Regions from separate parts of the Pseudoalteromonas sp. SR45-4 genome, predicted to be linked through region 3. Evidence: predicted binding sites of a transcription regulator. Region 3 holds the regulator's gene; each other region holds the start of a gene.

The links. Region 3 encodes MetJ, which represses methionine synthesis genes. Its sites were predicted from a motif close to TAGACGTCTAGACGTCTA; they were not measured.
Region 1: the regulator MetJ is predicted to act here: its motif matches at 2,340-2,357, upstream of H5058_RS08715 (methylenetetrahydrofolate reductase).
Region 2: the regulator MetJ is predicted to act here: its motif matches at 2,472-2,489, upstream of metK (methionine adenosyltransferase).

Annotation. Positions count from the first base shown of each region.
Region 1 is NZ_JACJDO010000016.1:869-7,760, forward strand. It holds gene H5058_RS08710 (DEAD/DEAH box helicase) at 1-635, shown strand, start outside; gene H5058_RS08715 (methylenetetrahydrofolate reductase) at 1,340-2,296, opposite strand; gene H5058_RS08720 (pitrilysin family protein) at 2,568-5,447, shown strand; gene H5058_RS08725 (sensor domain-containing diguanylate cyclase) at 5,586-6,509, shown strand; gene cysE (serine O-acetyltransferase) at 6,648-6,892, shown strand, end outside.
Region 2 is NZ_JACJDO010000016.1:33,832-40,723, reverse strand. It holds gene H5058_RS08865 (pyrimidine/purine nucleoside phosphorylase) at 1-110, opposite strand, end outside; gene tkt (transketolase) at 296-2,287, opposite strand; gene metK (methionine adenosyltransferase) at 2,591-3,742, shown strand; gene H5058_RS08850 (hypothetical protein) at 3,895-4,446, shown strand; gene H5058_RS08845 (5-formyltetrahydrofolate cyclo-ligase) at 4,467-5,063, shown strand; gene rpiA (ribose-5-phosphate isomerase RpiA) at 5,116-5,769, shown strand; gene serA (phosphoglycerate dehydrogenase) at 5,779-6,892, shown strand, end outside.
Region 3 is NZ_JACJDO010000013.1:20,653-27,544, reverse strand. It holds gene priA (primosomal protein N') at 1-673, opposite strand, end outside; gene rpmE (50S ribosomal protein L31) at 930-1,145, shown strand; gene H5058_RS07675 (malic enzyme-like NAD(P)-binding protein) at 1,691-2,932, shown strand; gene metJ (met regulon transcriptional regulator MetJ) at 3,031-3,351, opposite strand; gene metB (cystathionine gamma-synthase) at 3,551-4,789, shown strand; gene metL (bifunctional aspartate kinase/homoserine dehydrogenase II) at 4,795-6,892, shown strand, end outside.

The sequences.
Region 1 (6,892 bases), on a different contig from region 3:
ACCCAGAATTAGTTGAAGTTGATAAACGCAACTCAGCAGCAGTTGAGGTTGAGCAAGTAATTTACTCAGTAGACGAGGATCGCAAGCGCGAGCTGGTATCGCACATGATCGGCATGAAAAATTGGGGCCAAGTGCTTATTTTTACCCGCACCAAACAAATGGCCGACCAACTGGCTAAAGAAATGTGTAAAGACGGTTTAAAAACCGAGTCAATCCATGGTGATAAATCACAAGGCGCACGCGACCGTGCACTACAAAACTTTAAAGAAGGCATTACCCGTGTATTAGTTGCTACCGATGTAGCCGCACGTGGTTTGGATATTCCGACACTTAGGTTTGTAATTAACTTTGAACTGCCATACATAGCCGAAGACTACGTACATCGCATTGGCCGTACAGGTCGCGCTGGTGAGCAAGGGCTTGCAATGTCGCTAGTAAGTATTGACGAGCAATGGTTACTTGAAGAAATAGAAGTACTGTTAGATACCCGCTTAACGCCACAGTGGCTAGCAGGCTACGAGCCAGATCCAAACAAAAAGCCAAAAGATAACCGCAAAAACACCAATAAATCACGAAAAGACCGCGATAAAAAACGCATTACAGGACAAAGAGAGCCAAGTAGAAGACGTAAATAACAGTTTTTTAGTCTAGCTATCAGCGGCCTGTAAGAGAAAAAGTGCCACGGCGTTAAATTCAGCGCCGTGGTTTGCTGCATATTCTTAACTCACTACCTCTACCAGTTAGTTCTTTTTAGCACACAGCTTAATAGTTAAGTTATTGTATTGTTTACATGGAATTAATAAAGTGTAATTATTTTACCGAGAATGAAATCAGATGATTAAAACGTAAAATATAAAAAGGAAGTAAATATGGATTATCTTAATTGGTTGAAAAAGGAATATTCTGGGTCAGTTACACAGAATCCGTTACAGGCTCTACAAAACTATTAATGACTATATAAACTCAGCAAAAATGGACTCTCAGCTATTTAGAGAGTTTATCAAAGTCTTAGGATTTTTAATTTTTGTGGTTCCATTCAATTTGTATCTATCTATTTCAGAGGTGGTCACTTTTAATAGTATTTACTATTGGCTTATTGTGATCTTTTCGAGTTTTATTGGAGTTCTTGTTGCATTATATTGCGAGCAAACCTTAATTAAAAAACAGCTGAAAAAAACAATCAATGCTAAACATTTAAATAAAATATAATTAAAAAATTTACTGAGTAACTACGTTACAAAAATAAAAAGGCAAGCCATAGGGCTTGCCAAAGAGTGTAAATACTAACTTGCTTATTCTGTGTAATTTATCATGATTGCTCGAACCTCGAACCCCGCAATTAAGCTATCAGTTTCTCCGCAAGATTTAATTCCATGGTGGCTTTTAATAAGCGGTATAAGTTAATTGATGCGTCAATTTCTTCTTTACGGTTAGTTAAGCTTTCTATATTTAAGCCCAGCGGCACGTTTAAATGCGCACAGCTTTTAAGTATTAAATCGAGGTTTTCGCGGCAAATACGTACCGATTCACTCAGCGTATTGTTCGCATCAAGCATGCGCCATTTAGTGGCCTCTGGCACTGAGATCCCCAACCATTGCATAAACTCTAAGGTTTTTTCGCCGCCGCACGGAGTAAAAGTTAAAATAAGGCGCTTAGGCTCAAGCCCTTGTGCTTTACAACTACGTGCATAGCTAGTAATTAACTCTATTGTTGCTTGTGCGTCGTAAACCGCTTGCGAAATAAAGAACTTACAGCCTTGAGCGGTTTTTTCTACTAGTCGCTCGTGTTCATTACGTTTATTAGAATGACGCTCTGCAATAGTAACGCCGCCTAAAAAGAAGTCATCAGATTGCTCTGCCAGCGTTTTATACGCATCTGGTAGGCTTAGTTTTATATCGCCTATCGCTGATGGGCTACCTACTAAAACAATATTTTTTAAATCGTAGTCGTTTTTAGTTTCACTTAGCCAATCTTTAAACTCGTTCGCACTGCGTTGCGCCACACTTTTATAGGTAATTACATCAAGGTGCGATAAGCCACGTAATAGGTTGCTGTATTCACGTGGATCGACAGTTTGCCTAAATGGAAACGGACGCGCTTGATTAGTACGGCTGCTTTCGTCTTGAATGTCGTAAATTATTACGCCGTCGTATTCAATTTCGTGTAGGCGACCCAATAGCTTTTCTGCAATGGTTTTTAGTTGCGCTTTATCGGTACCAATTTTTGGCGGCGTAGTACCAATAAGGTATACGCCTTGATTGCTATCTTCTATTTTCTCTTGAAGTGATAAAGCCATAATCCTCATTCCAGCTTAGTTTGTTACGATGGAATTAATATAGCAGCCATTTAGATGGCTAGATAGCTTTATTTAATGAAAGTTTTTCAATCGTAGTGAGGTTTATTCATACAAGCTCGTTACCAATTAGTAAATTTGATACAGTTGTTTACATAATAACAACGCTTTAGGCTCTTATTATTGGCGGCTTTGCGGCATAATTAGATGGTACTTTTTATTAAACTAGCTCAACGTTTAGCGATTAAAATTGATTGCTATAAAAGGAAAAACAATGAAATTTAAATTTTTAGCAACCAGTTTAGCGGTATCGCTGGCACTGTCGGGTTGCGCTATTGAACAAAATCAAACGAGCCAAGCAGTAACACAACAACAAACAAACACTACGGGCGAGGGCGTTTTTTCACAAGACTACTTACTAGAAGAGCTTGAAAATGGCTTGCGCGTTATGGTGGTTAAAACCGATTACCCTGATGTAGTCTCGTTGCAAATTCCTGTATCGGTAGGATCACGTAATGAAACGCAAGCGGGTAAAACGGGCTTTGCGCATTTTTTTGAACACATGATGTTTAAAGGCTCTGAAAAATTTCCTGAGGCTGTGTATTCAAGTATTTTAAAAAATTCTGGCGTTGATAACCGCGCTTACACCACCAACGATTACACTAACTATCATTTAAACTTTTCAAAGCAGCATCTTGATAAAGTACTTGAACTTGAAGCTGATATTTTTCAAAACTTAACCTATACCGAAGAGCAATTTAGAACTGAAGCGCAAACGGTAAAAGGCGAGTACTTAAAAAATAATGCCAGCCCAGTGCGTAAGTTACTTAGCGCAGTGCGCGAAGAGGCCTTTGAGCAACACACTTATAAACACACCACTATGGGCTTTTTTAAAGACATAGAAGCCATGCCTGATCAAATGGCTTATGGTAAAGAATTTTTTGCCAAATTTTATAAGCCCGAATATGTATCGCTTGTAATTGTGGGTGATGTAGACCCTAAAGCCACTATGGCTATGGTTAAAAAGCACTGGGGTGCGTGGAAAAAGGGTGACTATGTTGCCGACATTAAAGCTGAGCCAACACAACAAGCGCCAAAATATAGTCATCAACAAAACCCAGGTTTGCCAGGGCATTGGTTATTAGTGTCGTATAAAGGTACTGCGTGGGAGCCGGCTAAAAAAGACAGAGCTGCGCTTGATTTACTCTCACAGCTTTATTTTTCAAACAACTCAGATTTATACCAAGAGCTAGTGGTAGATAAACAAATTGCCAGCCAAATGTTTAGCTATAACCCAGAAACCAAAGATCCGGGGTTACTGCATGTATTTGTAAAAGTAGAAAAAGCAGACGATTTAGCCAAAGTACGCGATGCAATCAATCGTACCTACGCCCAAGCGCGTACTGAGTTAGTAGATAGCCAAAAACTCAGCGACTTAAAATCTAACCTTAAATACAGCTTTATAAATGGTTTAGATTCGTCGCAAGCAATTGCTGCAACCCTTGCAAGCTATATGCATTTTGAGCGTGACCCTAGGGTAATAAATCAGCTATATAAAACCTCAGATGAAATAACAGCTGAAGATATTAAAGCAATTGCTAACAAGTATTTTGTTGATAATGCACGCACTACCGTGACTATGTCGGCACTTGATAAAGCGCCAAACTTTGAGCAAGAGGTTGATTTAAACGCACTGGTTGCAAAACTGGAGCAAGCACCTCAGGCTGCTGCATTTAAAGTGCTAGATAAAACTAACAGCTCGCCATTAATTGACGTTAACTTTTTATTCAATACCGGAGCTGCTGCCGATCCGCAAGGTAAAAAAGGCCTTGGCGCATTAACTGCAGCTATGCTGGCGCAAGGTGGCTCACAATCAACAAGCTATAAAGATATTAAACAAGCACTTTATCCGCTGGCAGGTAGCTTTGGTTATCAAATAGATAAAGAAATGCTGTCGTTTCAAGGGCGTATTCATAAAGATAACGCTGCTAAGTGGTATGCATTAGTGAGCGATCAGTTACTTAATCCCGGTTTTAGAGAAGATGACTTTAAGCGCCTTAAAAAAGAGCTAATTGACGGTATTAAATCGGGCTTAAAAGCATCTAACGATGAAGAACTAGGTAAAGAAGTACTCTACAGCGCGCTTTACAAAGGCCATCCTTATGAAAGCTACAACTATGGTGATATTTCAGATTTAGAAGCACTTACGCTTGATGATGTCAAAACGTTTTATAACACAGAGCTTACGCAATCTAAGCTAACACTTGGCTTAATTGGTGCAGTACCGGAAAAACTAAAAGCCACTATGTTAGCTGATTTAGCAGGCCTGCCTAAAGGCGAGCAAAGCCGTTTAAGTATTCCTGATGCGCCTGAGCTTAAAGGCCATCATGCTACTATTGTTGAAAAGAGTGCGCAGTCGACAGCGGTATCGTTTGGTTTTCCAATTGATACAATAAGAAGTAGTGAGGACTGGACTGCACTGTGGTTAGTGCGTTCTTACTTTGGTGAGCACCGTAGTTCTAACAGCTTTTTATATGAGCGTATTCGTGAAACCCGTGGCATGAACTATGGCGATTACGCGTACATTGAATACTTTCCGCGTGGTATGTTTCAAACTAAGCCTGATGCAAACCTAGGGCGCTCTGAGCAAATATTTCAAGTGTGGTTACGCCCACTTCGCTCTAATAACGATGCGCATTTTGCGACTCGTACCGCCTTGTTTGAGCTTGATAAGCTAATTAAAAATGGCATGAGTGAAGACGACTTTGAAGCCACACGTAACTTTTTAATTAACTTTGTGCCGCAAATGGTGGCAAGCCAAAATCGCCAACTAGGTTATGCACTTGATAGCGAGTTTTACAACACCGACAGCTTTGTAAGTTACGTAACTAACAAACTTAAAACGCTAACAGTAAAGGATGTAAACCGCGTTATTAAAGATAATCTACAAACCGATAATATCCATTATGTATTTATTACCGGTGACGGCGCTGATATGCAAAAGCGTTTAGCGCCTGAGCAAACATCGCCAATGGTTTATAATACCGATAAACCAGCAGAGCTTGTTGCAGAAGATAAAGTGATTGCCGATTACAAATTAGCTATTCCGGCAAAAAATATTGCAGTAATAGCAGTAGATAAAGTATTTAAGTAAGTAATTAGTGCAACAATTAAAATTAACTTAGTAAAATACCCCGATATATTCGGGGTATTTTTTTAGTTAGTTAAAAACTGCTTTTTTGAGTTATTAATTACAGTAAATAAAGTGACATTAAATAGGTATGGAGGAGAGATGTTAGACGACAAAGTATTTTTACGATCGATATTAAATACCATACCTGATCACATTGTGGTTATTGATAAGGTTGGTGAAATTATTTATGAAAATAAAAGTTGGCAATCTTTTGGCGTACAAAATAGCAGTAATTATATAGCTATGTCACAACAGTATAATTATTTACATGAATGCAAAAAGGCGGCTGAACAAGGCGATGAGTTTGGTGTCAGTGCTTTGAAGGGAATTACTGCTGTAATAAGCCATAAACAGGCTGATTTTTATTTAGAATATCCATGTCACAGCGATGATGAACAACGTTGGTTTATGATGAGGGTGATGCCATTTAGTCATAATAACAGTGAATACTATGTTATTAACCATAACAATATAACCGAGCGAAAACAGGCCGAAAATAAAGCTAAACAGTTGGCAAGACTTGATGGGTTGACGAAAATTGCTAACCGCAGGTATTTTGATAGCGTATTAAATAGTGAGTGGAGGCGCTGCGAGCGTTTAGGTCTGCCTTTATCAATTACGATGATAGATGTAGATAATTTTAAACTGTTAAACGATACCTATGGTCATCAACAAGGTGATGTTTGCTTACAACAAATTGCTAACTTGTTAAAGCAATATAGTAAAAGGCCGAGCGACTTATGTGCACGTTTTGGAGGCGAAGAGTTTGTATTAATTTACGGCAATACAAACTCTTTACAAGCAACGGCCAACATAGATCGGATTGTTACGCAATTAAAGGCACTAAATATCGAAAATAAGCACTCATTACCAAGTAAAATAGTTACTGTAAGTGTGGGAATAGCGACCATAATACCAAGTAATAACAGCTGCGCTGAAGATTTACTTAATGAAGCAGATAAACTGCTTTATAAAGCAAAAATAGCCGGTAAAAATAGCGTGCAAGTGACAGATTTAAGCTAATGTGGGCTTTGCTGTACTACCTTATGCTCATTACGGTTATATCTAATAACCAGATAAAATAAAGAAGGAATTAACACCTTATCGGCTAAATCCGTTAAACTTAGCAAAAGGCTCTTTTTGATCAACAAAGGCAGTAATATGCGACATGAAATTTGGCAACAGCTTCGCAGCGAAGCAAATGAAGTAGTAAAACGCGAACCTCTTTTAGCGAGCCATGTTTATTCGTGTATTTTGAACCATGAATGTTTAGGGGCGGCGCTTAGTTTTATTGTTGCTAATAAATTGGCAGATGCGGTGGTGTCGGCATTTACTATTCGTGAGCTATTTGATCAGTCGTTTGTAAGGTGTGAGCGTATGCTAACGCACGTTGCTCATGATATTAA
Region 2 (6,892 bases), on a different contig from region 3:
CCTAATGTTTTTGCTTCACCACTGCCTAATAAAACGGTTCGGCTTGACACTTTGCCATCAAAATACACATTGGCTTTTTTAATTACACTAACATTTTCGAACTTTGACATATTTAGCTCCTGCTAATAATTTAAGATTTTTATTTATAAATTTTATCGCACTACCTTGCCTGATAGCTTACTTTCTTGCAAGGAAAGCAGTATTGCTTTAAGTGAAGTTGTTTCATATTCGGGCATAAAAAAACCCGCAACATATGCGGGTTTTTCAATTGCTTACTTTATTTAATCAAAGGCGATTAAAAAAGCTCGTTTGCTTTATTTACAATGTTTGCCACTGTAAAGCCAAAGTGCTCAAACAGCTCGCCTGCAGGCGCTGACTCACCAAAGGTGGTCATACCTACTACTGCGCCATTTAGGCCTACGTACTTGTACCAGTAATCAGCAATACCTGCTTCTACTGCTACGCGGCGTGTAACAGATGCCGGTAATACGCTTTCTTTATACTCTGCGCTTTGCGTTTCAAAAGCATCAGTACACGGCATAGATACAACACGTACCTTTTTACCTTGCTTGCGTAGTTCGCTTGCAGAATCTTGTGCTAGTTGCACTTCAGAACCCGTTGCAATGAAAATAAGCTCTGGATTGCCTTCGCAGCTAAGGATGTAACCACCCTTTTTAACGTCGCTCAGTTGCTGTGCGTTACGTGCTTGTTGCTCTAAACCTTGGCGAGTAAAGATTAGTGATGTAGGACCGTCTTTACGCTCAATAGCTTGTTGCCATGCAATTGCCGACTCCACTTGGTCACATGGGCGCCAGTTGTATAAGTTAGGCGTTAAACGCATGCTAGCAATTTGCTCTACTGGTTGGTGAGTTGGACCATCTTCACCTAAACCAATTGAATCGTGCGTGTATACAAAAATGCTTGGTTGCTTCATTAATGCAGCCATACGTACAGCATTTTTTGCATATTCAACAAACATTAAGAACGTAGCACCGTAAGGAATAAAGCCTTTATGCAGGGCAATACCATTCATAATTGCCGACATACCAAACTCACGTACACCGTAATAAATGTAGTTACCGCTTGCATCGTCGCGTGTTAAGCCTTTAGAGCCATCCCAAATTGTTAGGTTTGAGCCTGCTAAATCGGCTGAACCACCCATAAATTCTGGTAATAACGGGCCAAATGCGTTTAATGCATTTTGCGACGCTTTACGAGACGCTGGGTTTGCAGGGTTTGCTTGCAGCTCTTCAATGTATGCTTGAGATTTTTCAGCCCAATCGCCTGGCAGTTCGTTGTTAATACGACGCTTGTATTCTGACGCTAGCTCTGGGTATGCTTTTGCGTATGCTGCAAATTTTTCATCCCAGCTTGATTCAAGCTGTTGACCTTTTTCTTTGCTATCCCATTGTGCATAAATGTCTGCAGGGATTTCGAATGCATCGCCAGTCCAACCTAAAAATTCGCGAGACGCTTTAATTTCGTCCTCACCTAGTGGTGCACCGTGACAATCGTGGCTACCCGACTTATTAGGTGAGCCGTAACCAATAATTGTTTTACAACAAATTAGTGATGGCTTATCGGTAACACTTTTAGCTTCTGCGATTGCAGCACTTATAGCATCGCTGTCGTGGCCATCAACACCGCTAATTACATGCCAACCGTACGCTTTAAAGCGAGCTGGCGTATCATCGGTAAACCAACCTTCTACTTCGCCATCGATTGAAATGCCGTTGTCATCCCAAAATGCAACAAGTTTACCTAGGCCTAATGTGCCTGCAAGTGAACCAGCTTCATGAGAAATACCTTCCATTAAGCAGCCGTCGCCCATAAATGCATAGGTAAAGTGATCAACAATATCGTGACCTTCACGGTTAAACTGTGCAGCTAGCGCTTTTTCGGCAATTGCCATACCTACTGCGTTAGTGATCCCTTGACCTAACGGGCCGGTAGTAGTTTCGATTCCTGGTGCATAACCGTACTCTGGGTGACCAGGTGTTTTTGAATGCATTTGACGGAAGTTTTTAATTTCGTCTAACGGTAAATCATAACCCGTTAAATGTAATAAAGAATAAATAAGCATTGAACCGTGGCCGTTCGATAATATAAAGCGATCTCGGTCAGCCCACTCTGGGTTTGTTGGGTTATGTTTTAGATAATCGCGCCATAATACTTCTGCGATATCTGCCATGCCCATAGGGGCTCCAGGATGACCAGATTTGGCCTTTTGTACTGCGTCCATTGACAAGACACGAATAGCATTTGCAAGTTCTTTGCGAGATGGCATGAATTCTCCTACCTTAATATATTTTTGCGCGGGTATTTATGTATTCGATTATGCCGCCGTATAACTTGGCGACTAGTGTATACTCCATTCTTACTTATTGTAGGGGCGGTGTGCAATTAAAAACCCATAATAATAGGTCATTATGAATATTTTTTGAGACCGAAAAGTTATTAAATATTTTATTTAGACGTCTAGGCGTAAAAACACTATGCAAGGTGTTTTGTTTTCGATAAAATACGCCCCTTAATTTTTTAGCGCTAATACCGACGTTTGTGAAGCGCAATATTTGTGAGCAGAAATACAATGGCAAAACATTTATTTACTTCTGAATCAGTTTCTGAAGGTCATCCGGATAAAATCGCCGATCAAATCTCTGATGCGGTACTTGATGCTATCCTTGAGCAAGATTCTCATGCCCGAGTTGCGTGTGAAACTTACGTAAAAACCGGTATGGTTATGGTTGGTGGTGAAATCACTACTAGCGCATGGGTTGATATCGAAGAAATTACACGTAAAACAATTCGCGACATTGGCTACACTAATTCAGATATGGGTTTTGATGCAGATTCATGTGCAATTTTAAACACTATTGGTAAACAGTCTCCTGACATTAACCAAGGTGTTGACCGTACTAGCCCAGAAGAACAAGGCGCTGGCGATCAAGGCTTAATGTTTGGTTACGCATGTAACGAAACTGAAGTACTAATGCCTGCTCCTATTACCTACTCACACCGTTTAGTGCAGCGCCAAGCACAGGTTCGTAAAAGCGGCGAGCTTAACTGGTTACGCCCAGATGCAAAATCACAAGTTACGTTTGCATACGAAAACGGCAAGCCAGTAGGTATTGATGCTGTTGTACTTTCTACGCAGCACAGCGAAGATATTTCACAAAAAGATTTAATCGAAGCGGTGATGGAAACTATCATCAAGCCGGTACTTCCTGCTGAGCTAATTACTAGCGCGACTAAGTTTTTTATTAACCCAACAGGTCGCTTTGTAATTGGCGGACCAATGGGCGATTGTGGCTTAACCGGTCGTAAAATCATTGTAGATACCTACGGCGGCATGGCTCGTCACGGTGGCGGTGCTTTCTCTGGTAAAGATCCATCAAAAGTTGACCGTAGTGCTGCCTATGCTGCACGTTATGTTGCTAAAAACATTGTTGCTGCTGGCCTTGCTGATAAGTGTGAGCTACAAGTATCGTACGCTATTGGTATTGCAGAGCCTACGTCTATAAGCGTAGAAACCTTTGGTACCAGCAAACTAGAAGAAAGCCGTTTAATTGAGCTTATTCGCGAGCACTTTGACTTGCGCCCTTACGGTTTAATTAAAATGCTTGATTTAGAGCGCCCTATCTACCTTCCAACGGCGGCTTACGGCCACTTTGGTCGTGAAGAGTTCCCTTGGGAGCGTACCGATAAAGCAGAAGCACTTCGCGCTGCTGCTGGTCTTTAAGCCAACATACTATTAAAAATATAAACGGCCCTTTTAAGGGTCGTTTTTATATCTAAAGCTTATTATTCAAGCCGTGAAACATAAATCACTCTCGAATTGTTTTGCACTTTCGGTATATACTCGTTTTACTATAAAAGCTTAGGGAATTAAAAATGGCCGACAACTTTAGTGTTACCTTTGTAGGACTCGCTGAGGGCGTTGACAGCAAAGCTGTTACTGCCATGCTTGCTACTAAATTAAAAACATCAAATGAAAAAGTGTCGCTTTTTTTTAATGGTAAACCGCTATTTGTGCCAAGCAATAAAGACAAAGCCCTAAAGCAAGCCAAACTACTTGCCAGCTTAGGTATTAAAAGTAAGCTGCAGGCTGTTACCAACCCTAATAAAAATACTCAACTGACAAGTGCAACGAGTAGCCAGCGCGATGACAGAATTTTTGATGCGCTTGATTACATTACCAGTAGCTTAATTCGCCTTGAAGAAAAACTAGACGAGCTTGAACAGCGCCTACCCGAGGTTGAAGCCACAGCAATTACCGATGAACACATAGAGTGGCAAGACGATGATCTTATGCTTGATGATGAGTTGCTCACGCCACTGCAAAAACGCAGTAATGTGTTGTTATATTCACTCATAGCAACTGTGGTTACTTTGCTTATTTTATTAGCAATATATTTAACCGTCCCTAACTTATTCTCTTTTTAATTACGGGGTGAAATCCTAAAGTGAGCAATAAACGTGCAACAATAAGAGCGTCTGTCCGCGAACTGCGTAATAATTTATCAAACAACCAACAATTAATTGCCGCCCAATCGCTAAAAGTGAATTTTATTCAACACTTAAATGGCAAAAAAAACACTAAAAAAGAGCATATTGCCATTTATTTTAGTAACGATGGCGAGTTAGATACCTCATTGTTAATTAATGAATTATGGGATAAAGGGCACACCCTTTACCTACCTGTAATCCACCCCTTTAACGGGGCTAATTTACTATTTCAGCGTTATGAAAAAAACTCACCCATGAAGGCAAACCGCTATGGTATCTTGGAACCTAAGCTCAATTGTACTCAAATATGCCCGTTACCAGAGCTTGATTACCTACTTATGCCATTAGTGGCATTTGATAACCAAGGTAATCGCTTAGGAATGGGGGGTGGGTTTTACGATCGGACATTGGCGCGGCTACACCAGCAACACTGGCAAAAGCCGCAACTTATTGGTTTAGCACATGAATGCCAAAAAGTAACAGCTTTACCCATAGAATCATGGGATGTGCCACTTAAAACAATTATCACCCCAAATAAAACCTACTGTTGGTAAAGCGTTACTTTGTATACCAGCAGAAATTTTTGACATAAATGAGCATAAAACAATGACACAAGACGAATTAAAAAAAGCAGCTGCTTGGGCAGCGTTAGAGTTTGTAAAAGAGAACACTATTGTAGGCGTAGGTACAGGCTCAACGGTTAATCACTTTATTGATGCACTAGGCTCAATAAAAGACACTATTAAAGGCGCGGTTTCTAGTTCAGAAGCCTCAACTGCTCGTTTAAAAGCGCTAGGCATTGAAGTATTTGAACTTAATGACGTTGATGTTTTAGATGTATACGTTGACGGCGCTGATGAAATTAACGCCCATAACGAAATGATTAAAGGCGGTGGTGCAGCCCTTACTCGTGAAAAAATAGTAGCAGCGGTAGCTAAACAATTTGTGTGCATTGTAGATGACACCAAATTAGTAGCAATCTTGGGTGGTTTTCCACTGCCGGTTGAAGTTATACCCATGGCACGCAGTTACGTAGCACGCGAATTATTAAAACTTGGCGGTGATCCTGTGTATCGCCAAGGTGTAGTTACCGATAACGGTAACGTTATTTTAGATGTACATAATTTAAAAATTACCCAAGCTAAACAACTTGAAACACAAATTAATCAAATTGTTGGCGTAGTTACCAACGGCCTATTCGCAGAGCGTGGCGCTGATAAAGTGATTATCGGCACTAAAAATGGGCCACAAATTAAATAGGATGAGGTTATGAGTAAGGTATCGTTGGCAAAAGACAAAATTAAAATTCTTTTGCTTGAAGGTGTTCACCAAAGCGCTGTTGAAACGCTAAAACGTAACGGTTATAGCAACATCGACTATGTTAAAACATCCTTACCTGAGGACGAGCTAAAAGAACGTATTAAAGACGTACACTTTGTGGGGCTTCGTTCTCGTACTCATATTAACCAAGCTGTGTTAGAAGCTGCTGAAAAGCTCGTTGCGGTTGGCTGCTTTTGTATTGGCACTAACCAGGTTGACTTAAATGCGGCGCGCGAACGTGGTATTGCAGTATTTAACGCACCATTTTCTAACACCCGCTCGGTTGCAGAGCTTGTACTTGGTGAAATACTATTGCTATTACGCGGTATTCCACAGCGTAATGCTGCTGCACATCGTGGCGGCTGGTTAAAAACCGCAAACGGCTCGTTTGAAGCTCGTGGTAAAACATTGGGTATTATTGGCTATGGCCACATTGGTACCCAGTTAGGTATTATGGCCGAAAATATTGGTATGCATGTTGAGTTTTACGATATTGAAGATAAGTTATCACTTGGCAACGCTAAGCAAGTACATAATTTAACTCAGCTATTACAACGCTCTGATATTATTACTTTGCATGTACCTGAAACCCCACAAACTAAGAACCTTATTGGCACTGCCGAACTTGCGGTTATGAAACAGGGCGCTATTTTAATAAACGCTTCACGCGGTACTGTGGTTGATATTGACGCATTGGCAGAAGCGCTTACCGATAAAAAACTCAGTGGTGCAGCAATCGATGTATTCCCGATTGAGCCTAAATCTAACGATGAAGAGTTTGTATCGCCACTGCGTAATTTTGACAATGTTATTTTAACGCCGCACATTGGTGGTTCAACTCAAGAAGCACAAGAAAACATTGGTATTGAAGTAGCTGGAAAATTAGCTAAATACTCAGATAACGGCTCAACTATTACTGCTGTTAACTTCCCTGAAGTATCACTACCAGAGCTTGCTAATCGTAGTCGCTTACTGCATGTACATCACAACCGCCCTGGCGTATTAACACAAATAAACCAAGCGTTTGCACAGCACGGTATTAACATTGCCGCGCAGTACCTAC
Region 3 (6,892 bases):
TTACACCTTCTAATAAAAAGCTGCTAAAACCGCTGCTTTGATTAATTGTGGTGCAGGCAACCGCTTGCTCTTTGTTAAGTGTTGGTTTGCTGCCCACTGTTGGGGCTACACTTTGCCAGTGGTTATCATGCTCAATTGACTGTGTTATGAGTGCCTTATCTATTAAGCTATCAATGGTTTTTTTACTAAAGCCCAAAGCTTTTAACTCGGTTAATGACGACTTGCCTGATTGCGATAGCTGCTTTAGTAAATTAAGTTGAGTCTTAGCTTTTAATGACGGCAGCAGCGCGCCTTTTTCCGTTAGGGCTACCATATTAATGCTGGTTTTATCAGGCGATTCGCCTTGGCGTAGTGCGCTTGGCAATGCAATATGAATGGTTTCACCCAGCGGGTAGCAATAATAACGGGCAGTAAAGCGCAGTAACTCTATGTGCTCTGCAGATAAAATTGGCGTATCGTCGATAATTTCAAAAATTGCCTTTATTTTGTTTTCAGGCACTTCGGTTGTTGTTTTAAGCGCTAAAACCACGGCTACTTTACGTTGATTACCAAAGGGTACTAACACCCGCATTCCGGGTTTTAATGGCGCAGAAGCTTCACCAAGCTGGCTATCTACTTTATAATCAAAGGTGCGCGGTAGTGGAACTTTTATAGCAACTTCAACAAAATACATAGTAACTCAACTGTTAAAAAAATAATGGGGGAGGGCGTGCTAATACTCGGCCCTAATGTACTAAAAATACAGCTAAAAACCTACTACCAAATAACCTTGTTTACTCAAAATGGTTATTTTTTTAGCAAAAATACTAATTAATGCTTGTGTGCTTGATGGTTGTTGGATAAAATCCGCCACCAATAAATTTGTTTTAACGACGTATGGTGCCAGACTCCGGGTTTGGAGAGCGATGCGGCCTTAACTAGAGGTTTCTATGAAAGAAGGTATTCACCCTAAGTACGAAGTAATTTCTGCAACTTGTTCATGTGGAAACGAATTCGAAACTAGCTCTACTCTGTGTAAAAATATTCACCTAGACGTTTGTTCTGCGTGTCACCCGTTTTACACTGGTAAGCAAAAGATTTTAGACACTGGCGGACGTGTTGATCGTTTCAACAAGCGTTTCGGTGCACTTGGTAGCAAAAAGTAATTATTGCTATTTAGTTAAAAAAAAGCATCTTAGGATGCTTTTTTTATGCCTAAAAATCCTTTAACTTCCCCCTAACCTCGCTAGTTTTAAGTTTATTGCTTTTGCATAACTATTTCCTGTTCTTATTCTCGGTATGCATAAACCTTTGCAGACAAATGACCTAATATTCTCTATATTTTTAATAGCTAAATTTTAAACTCGGTTTCTAAAAGTAGCCAACATGAAGCTATGTGTTGTTAAAGCAGAATAAATAATCGCTTTTAGCTGATTTTATTCACATTTTAAAAACGCTGTTTTGTGAATAATACTTTTAACTAAAATAAGCTTGAAAAGTGCCTTTTAGCACAATTTATATTTATGAAAAGTAGCGATGTTTTTATCGAAGTTGCTGAAAATTCGCTTAAAATTAACAGATCTAGCATATAACAGGATAGACCTGATATTGCTTGGAATTTAAAAATAATAAGGGTATCGTACTTTAAGGCATGTTAAGTGTCGCTTTACTCCCTCTCACTTTAACTTAAATTGCAGGATATAATCGCGTTATGTCGGACTTTCGTGAACAAGCACTACATTATCACTCTCACCCCGTTCCAGGTAAAATCAGCATTGAGCTAACCAAGCCTGCAGAAACGGCTCATGATCTCGCTTTAGCTTATAGCCCCGGTGTAGCTGAGCCGGTGCGTGAAATTGCTGCTGACCCTGTAAATGCCTATAAGTACACAGGTAAAGGTAATTTGGTTGCAGTGATCACCAATGGTACTGCTATTTTAGGTTTAGGAAATTTAGGGCCTTTAGCGTCAAAACCGGTAATGGAAGGCAAGGCGTTGTTGTTTAAGCGTTTTGCAGGCATTGACTCAATTGATATTGAAGTAAAACACCGCACCACCGAAGACTTTATAAATACTGTGGCTAATATTGCTGATACTTTTGGCGGTATTAACCTTGAAGATATTAAAGCACCAGAGTGTTTTGAAATTGAAAAGGCGCTTATTGAACGCTGTAGTATTCCTGTTTTTCATGATGATCAGCACGGCACGGCTATTGTAACGGCTGCAGGTATGATAAATGCGCTGGAAGTGCAAGGCAAAGATATTGAAGATGCAGTTATTGTATGTTTAGGTGCCGGCGCTGCAGCGATTGCTTGTATGGAGTTATTAATTAAGTGTGGTGCACTGCGTGAACATATTTATATGCTTGATCGTAAAGGTGTTATTCACACTCGCCGTGATGATTTAAACGAGTACAAACAGTTATTTGCTAACAATACCGATAAGCGTACATTACAAGATGTAATTGAAGATGCTGACGTATTTGTTGGTGTGTCGGGCCCTAACTTATTATCGGCCGATGATTTAAAATTAATGGCAGCAAAGCCAGTCGTATTTGCTTGTTCGAACCCAGACCCTGAGATTGATCCGGCACTGGCACACGGCGCACGAAGCGATTTAATTATGGCAACAGGACGCTCAGATTACCCTAACCAAGTTAATAACGTGTTGTGTTTTCCGTTTATTTTCCGTGGTGCACTTGATGTGCGTGCTAGTGAAATTAACGATGAAATGAAAATTGCAGCAGTTGAAGCTATTCGTAGTATTGCCAAAGAGCCGGTTCCACCAGAAGTACTAAAAGCTGCCGGTGTAGATAAGCTAGCGTTTGGTGCAGAGTATATTATTCCTAAGCCTATGGATCCGCGTTTATTGCCGCGTATTGCTAAAGCAGTTGCATTAGCAGCCATTGCTTCAGGCGTAGCGCAAATAGAGCTGCCAGCAAACTATATGGAATAAGCAGCATTATGTTGCTCGGTATTAAGTTACTTCAGTGTAATTTATAGCCATAAAAAAACCTCAGCATGGCTGAGGTTTTTTTGTTTAAAAGCCGCTGTTTAGTCTTCGTTTAAAACAGGAACCTCTAAGCCCATTTCTTGCATTATTTTTTTCACTTCTTCAGGCACTTTTTCGGCGTTATCTTTACGTAAATCATCATCGTTAGGTAACGGTTGCCCAGTAAACGCATGCAAAAATGCTTCACATAATAGCTCGCTATTAGTTGCATGGCGTAAGTTATTAATTTGCCTACGGGTGCGTTCATCGGTTAGTACTTTTAATACATTTAGCGGGATCGAAACGGTGATCTTTTTAACTTGCTCTGATTTTTTCCCGTGTTCTGCGTATGGGTGAATATACTCGCCATTCCATTTTGCCATAAGATGTATCGTTGCCTCAGATTATTAATTGCTCACCCTACTAAAAAATAGCGCGAATATGCGTGAAATTCTATCGATTTAAACAAATTAGTCAAATACTTGTTGCACAGATGGCTAGGTGTTTAAATGTTTTGACTTCTTAAGTTGAATGAATTACTGTTTTAGACGTCTAAACATCTAAATAAAGCAGGTAATAAATATGAGTGAAAAAAATAAAGCGACAATTGCAGTTCGCAGTGGTGTCGATGCTGATAAGCACCATGGCGCGGTTGTGCCTCCGCTGTATTTATCAACCACTTATTCGTTTGCCGACTTTGATACAAAACGTCAATATGACTATGGCCGCAGTGGTAATCCAAATCGTGATACTTTAGCCCAAGCACTCAGCGAACTCGAAGGTGGTGCTCGCGGCATTATTACTGCAACAGGAATGGCTGCCGTACATTTAGCCACTCAGCTGCTTAATAGTGACGATACGTTAGTGATCCCCCATGATTGTTATGGCGGCAGCTATCGCTTATTTACCTCATTACAAAAGCGCGGCCTATTAAAACTCGAAGTGTTAGATTTAACTAAACCAGAAAGTTTGCAGCAAATTTTAGTAATCAAACCTAAGTTAATTTGGATAGAAACCCCTAGTAACCCTATTTTACGTTTAACTGATATTAAAGCAGTAACCGATATTGCGAAACAATGCGGTGCTTTGGTAGCCGCAGATAACACTTTTTTATCGCCTGCATTACAAAACCCGATTAAATTTGGCGTTGATATTGTGGTGCACTCAACCACTAAGTACATAAATGGCCACTCAGACGTGGTTGGCGGTGCGGTTATTGCTGCAACTGACGAACTAGGTGAAGAACTGGCTTGGTGGGCAAATAATATTGGTATAACGGGGGCACCGTTTGATAGTTACTTAACTTTGCGTGGCTTGCGTACTTTAAATGTACGCTTACGGCAGCATCAAGAAAATGCCTTAGCTATTGCTAAGTACCTTGAAAACTCAAAATTTGTTAGCCAAGTATATTACCCGGGGCTAGAGTCGCATCCACAACATGAATTGGCTAAAGCACAGCAACTTGGTTTTGGTGGCATGGTTAGTTTTGACATTAAAGGTGATGTAAATGACGCAGCTGCATTTTTAACAAACCTTAAAACATTTAGCTTAGCTGAATCTTTAGGTGGCGTAGAGAGCTTAATATGCCACCCAGCAACAATGACGCATGCAGGAATGGAAGCCGAGGCTCGTTTAGCCGCTGGCGTTGGCGATACGCTTATTCGTGTGTCGGTAGGTATTGAAGATGTAGCAGATTTATTAGCAGACTTTGATCGGGTATTTAATTTAGTGCAACCAGGTCAGCACAATAACGCAGGTAAAGCAGGTGCTAGCGCAAGTAGTAATGTTAAATTGAGCGCTGCTCACCCGGCGTTGTGGTAATTAATATGACTAATAATATTCATAAGTTTGGTGGTTCGAGTTTAAGCTCAGCCGAGCGCTATAAAAGCGTTGCAAAAATAATTATAGGGCAAGCTCAGCCCGGTGATTGTGTAGTGGTATCGGCTGCAGGAAAAACCACAGATACATTAGTAAAACTGTGGCAAAGTTATCAGCAGCACGATACTCAAGCGCTCGCTGATATTGTATTGCAATTAAACAATCATCAAAGTGATTTAATAACGCAGCTACTGCAGGGCGATTTAAAGCGCAGCGCTTTAACCACTCTAAATGAAGAGCTAAGTTTAGTTGCTAAATTAGCGAGTACTGAGCAGTTGCAAGAAGCGGCGCTACTCGCCCATGGTGAGTTGTGGTCAGCTCGTTTGCTCGCTGCGTATTTACAGCAACTTAATGTTGCTGCATGCATGCAAGACGCAAGAGGCTTGTTTACGCTAAGTGATGGACAATTATTGCATAGCCAAAATACACAGCAGTGTAGTGAGCTTATTAGCCAGCACAAAATTAACGTGGTAACAGGGTTTATTGCGGCTAATACCCAAGGCGATACGGTCACTCTTGGTCGCAATGGTAGTGATTACAGTGCAACCTTATTGGCAAGTTATTGCAATGCTAAACAAGTATATATTTGGACCGATACACAAGGGATATTTAGTACCGACCCACGTAAAGTTAACAAGGCCATTAAATACGCTAAGGTATGTAGAGCGCAAGCTAACTTATTGGCAAGATTAGGTAACCCCGTTTTACACGCTAAAACATTATCGCCACTTAAAAATACCGATATAAAGCTTGCGGTGCGCAGTAGTTTTGACGTGCAAGCAAGCTCAACAAATGTAGTGAAAGAGGGCTGTGTAAAACAAAAACGCTTTATTACTACATTAGAAAATATAGATTTACTTAGTGTTGAAGGGCTAGTTGAGGGTGAGGTAACTCAGGTTAGCCAGCTTATTCAACATAGCTTGCATCATTTTAGTAGCGCGGGTGAAACTTACCTAATAGTACCGGCAGTAGCGACCCATCAAGTAGTTAGTTACTTTGCAGGAAGAGCCAATATTAGCGAGTCTAACCTACATGGTTGCGCGCTAGTTGCTCCTGAGCAAGATATAAACTCATTGAGTACTCAGGCACGCGAGTTGCTCAATTTGCATAATATTGAACCTCGCTTTGTGCATCAAGATAGTGGTTATGTATTGCTACTGACGGATCAGCTTATTGATAGTGATGTGCTTAATGTGCTGCACGATAAACTGATCACTAAAGGCCAAGAAATTGCCTTAATAGTGGCAGGGCTTGGTAACGTAGGGGATGTATTTGTTAGCCAACTATCGGCGCAGCTAGCACGCTTATCAACCGACTTTAATATTAAGTTAGTGGGATTAGCACGTTCGCAAAAACTGCTATTTAATCCCAGCGGCATAAATGTACAGCACTGGAAGAACCAATGGCAGTTAGAGGCTGTTGACTATAGCAGCCAAGATTTATTAACCGCTATTGGCCAGCTTGATTACGAGCATAAAGTGGTTATAGATATAACCGCCAGCGAGCAATTTAGTCAGTTATACCCAGGTTTTGTTGCGCTTGATTGTCATTTAATTAGTGCTAATAAGTATGCTGGTACCGCGCCAACTCCTTGGTATAAAGCGTTGCAGCACAATATTGCGCAGCGCAATTTATATTGGCGCTATAACGCCAGTGTGGGTGCCGGTTTACCAATTAATTTTGCCCTTGCAGATTTACAAAACAGTGGCGATAAAGTAACACGTATAGAAGGTGTTTTTTCGGGTACGTTATCGTGGTTATGTAGTATGTATAATGGCGCAACTGCATTTTCTGAGTTATTACTTGAAGCGCAACAAATGGGTTTTACTGAACCCGATCCGCGCGAAGATTTATCGGGGCGAGATATGCAGCGTAAGCTACTTATTTTAGCGCGAGAGTTAGGGGTTGAATTAGACCTTAACGACATTGCCTTAGCGCCGTTAATGCCCGATGAGCTAGCACTAGGTAGCTGGGATGACTTTTTAGCTAATAAACATAAGCTCGACACTTTTATTGAAGAGCATGCACGCAATGCAAAATTACAAA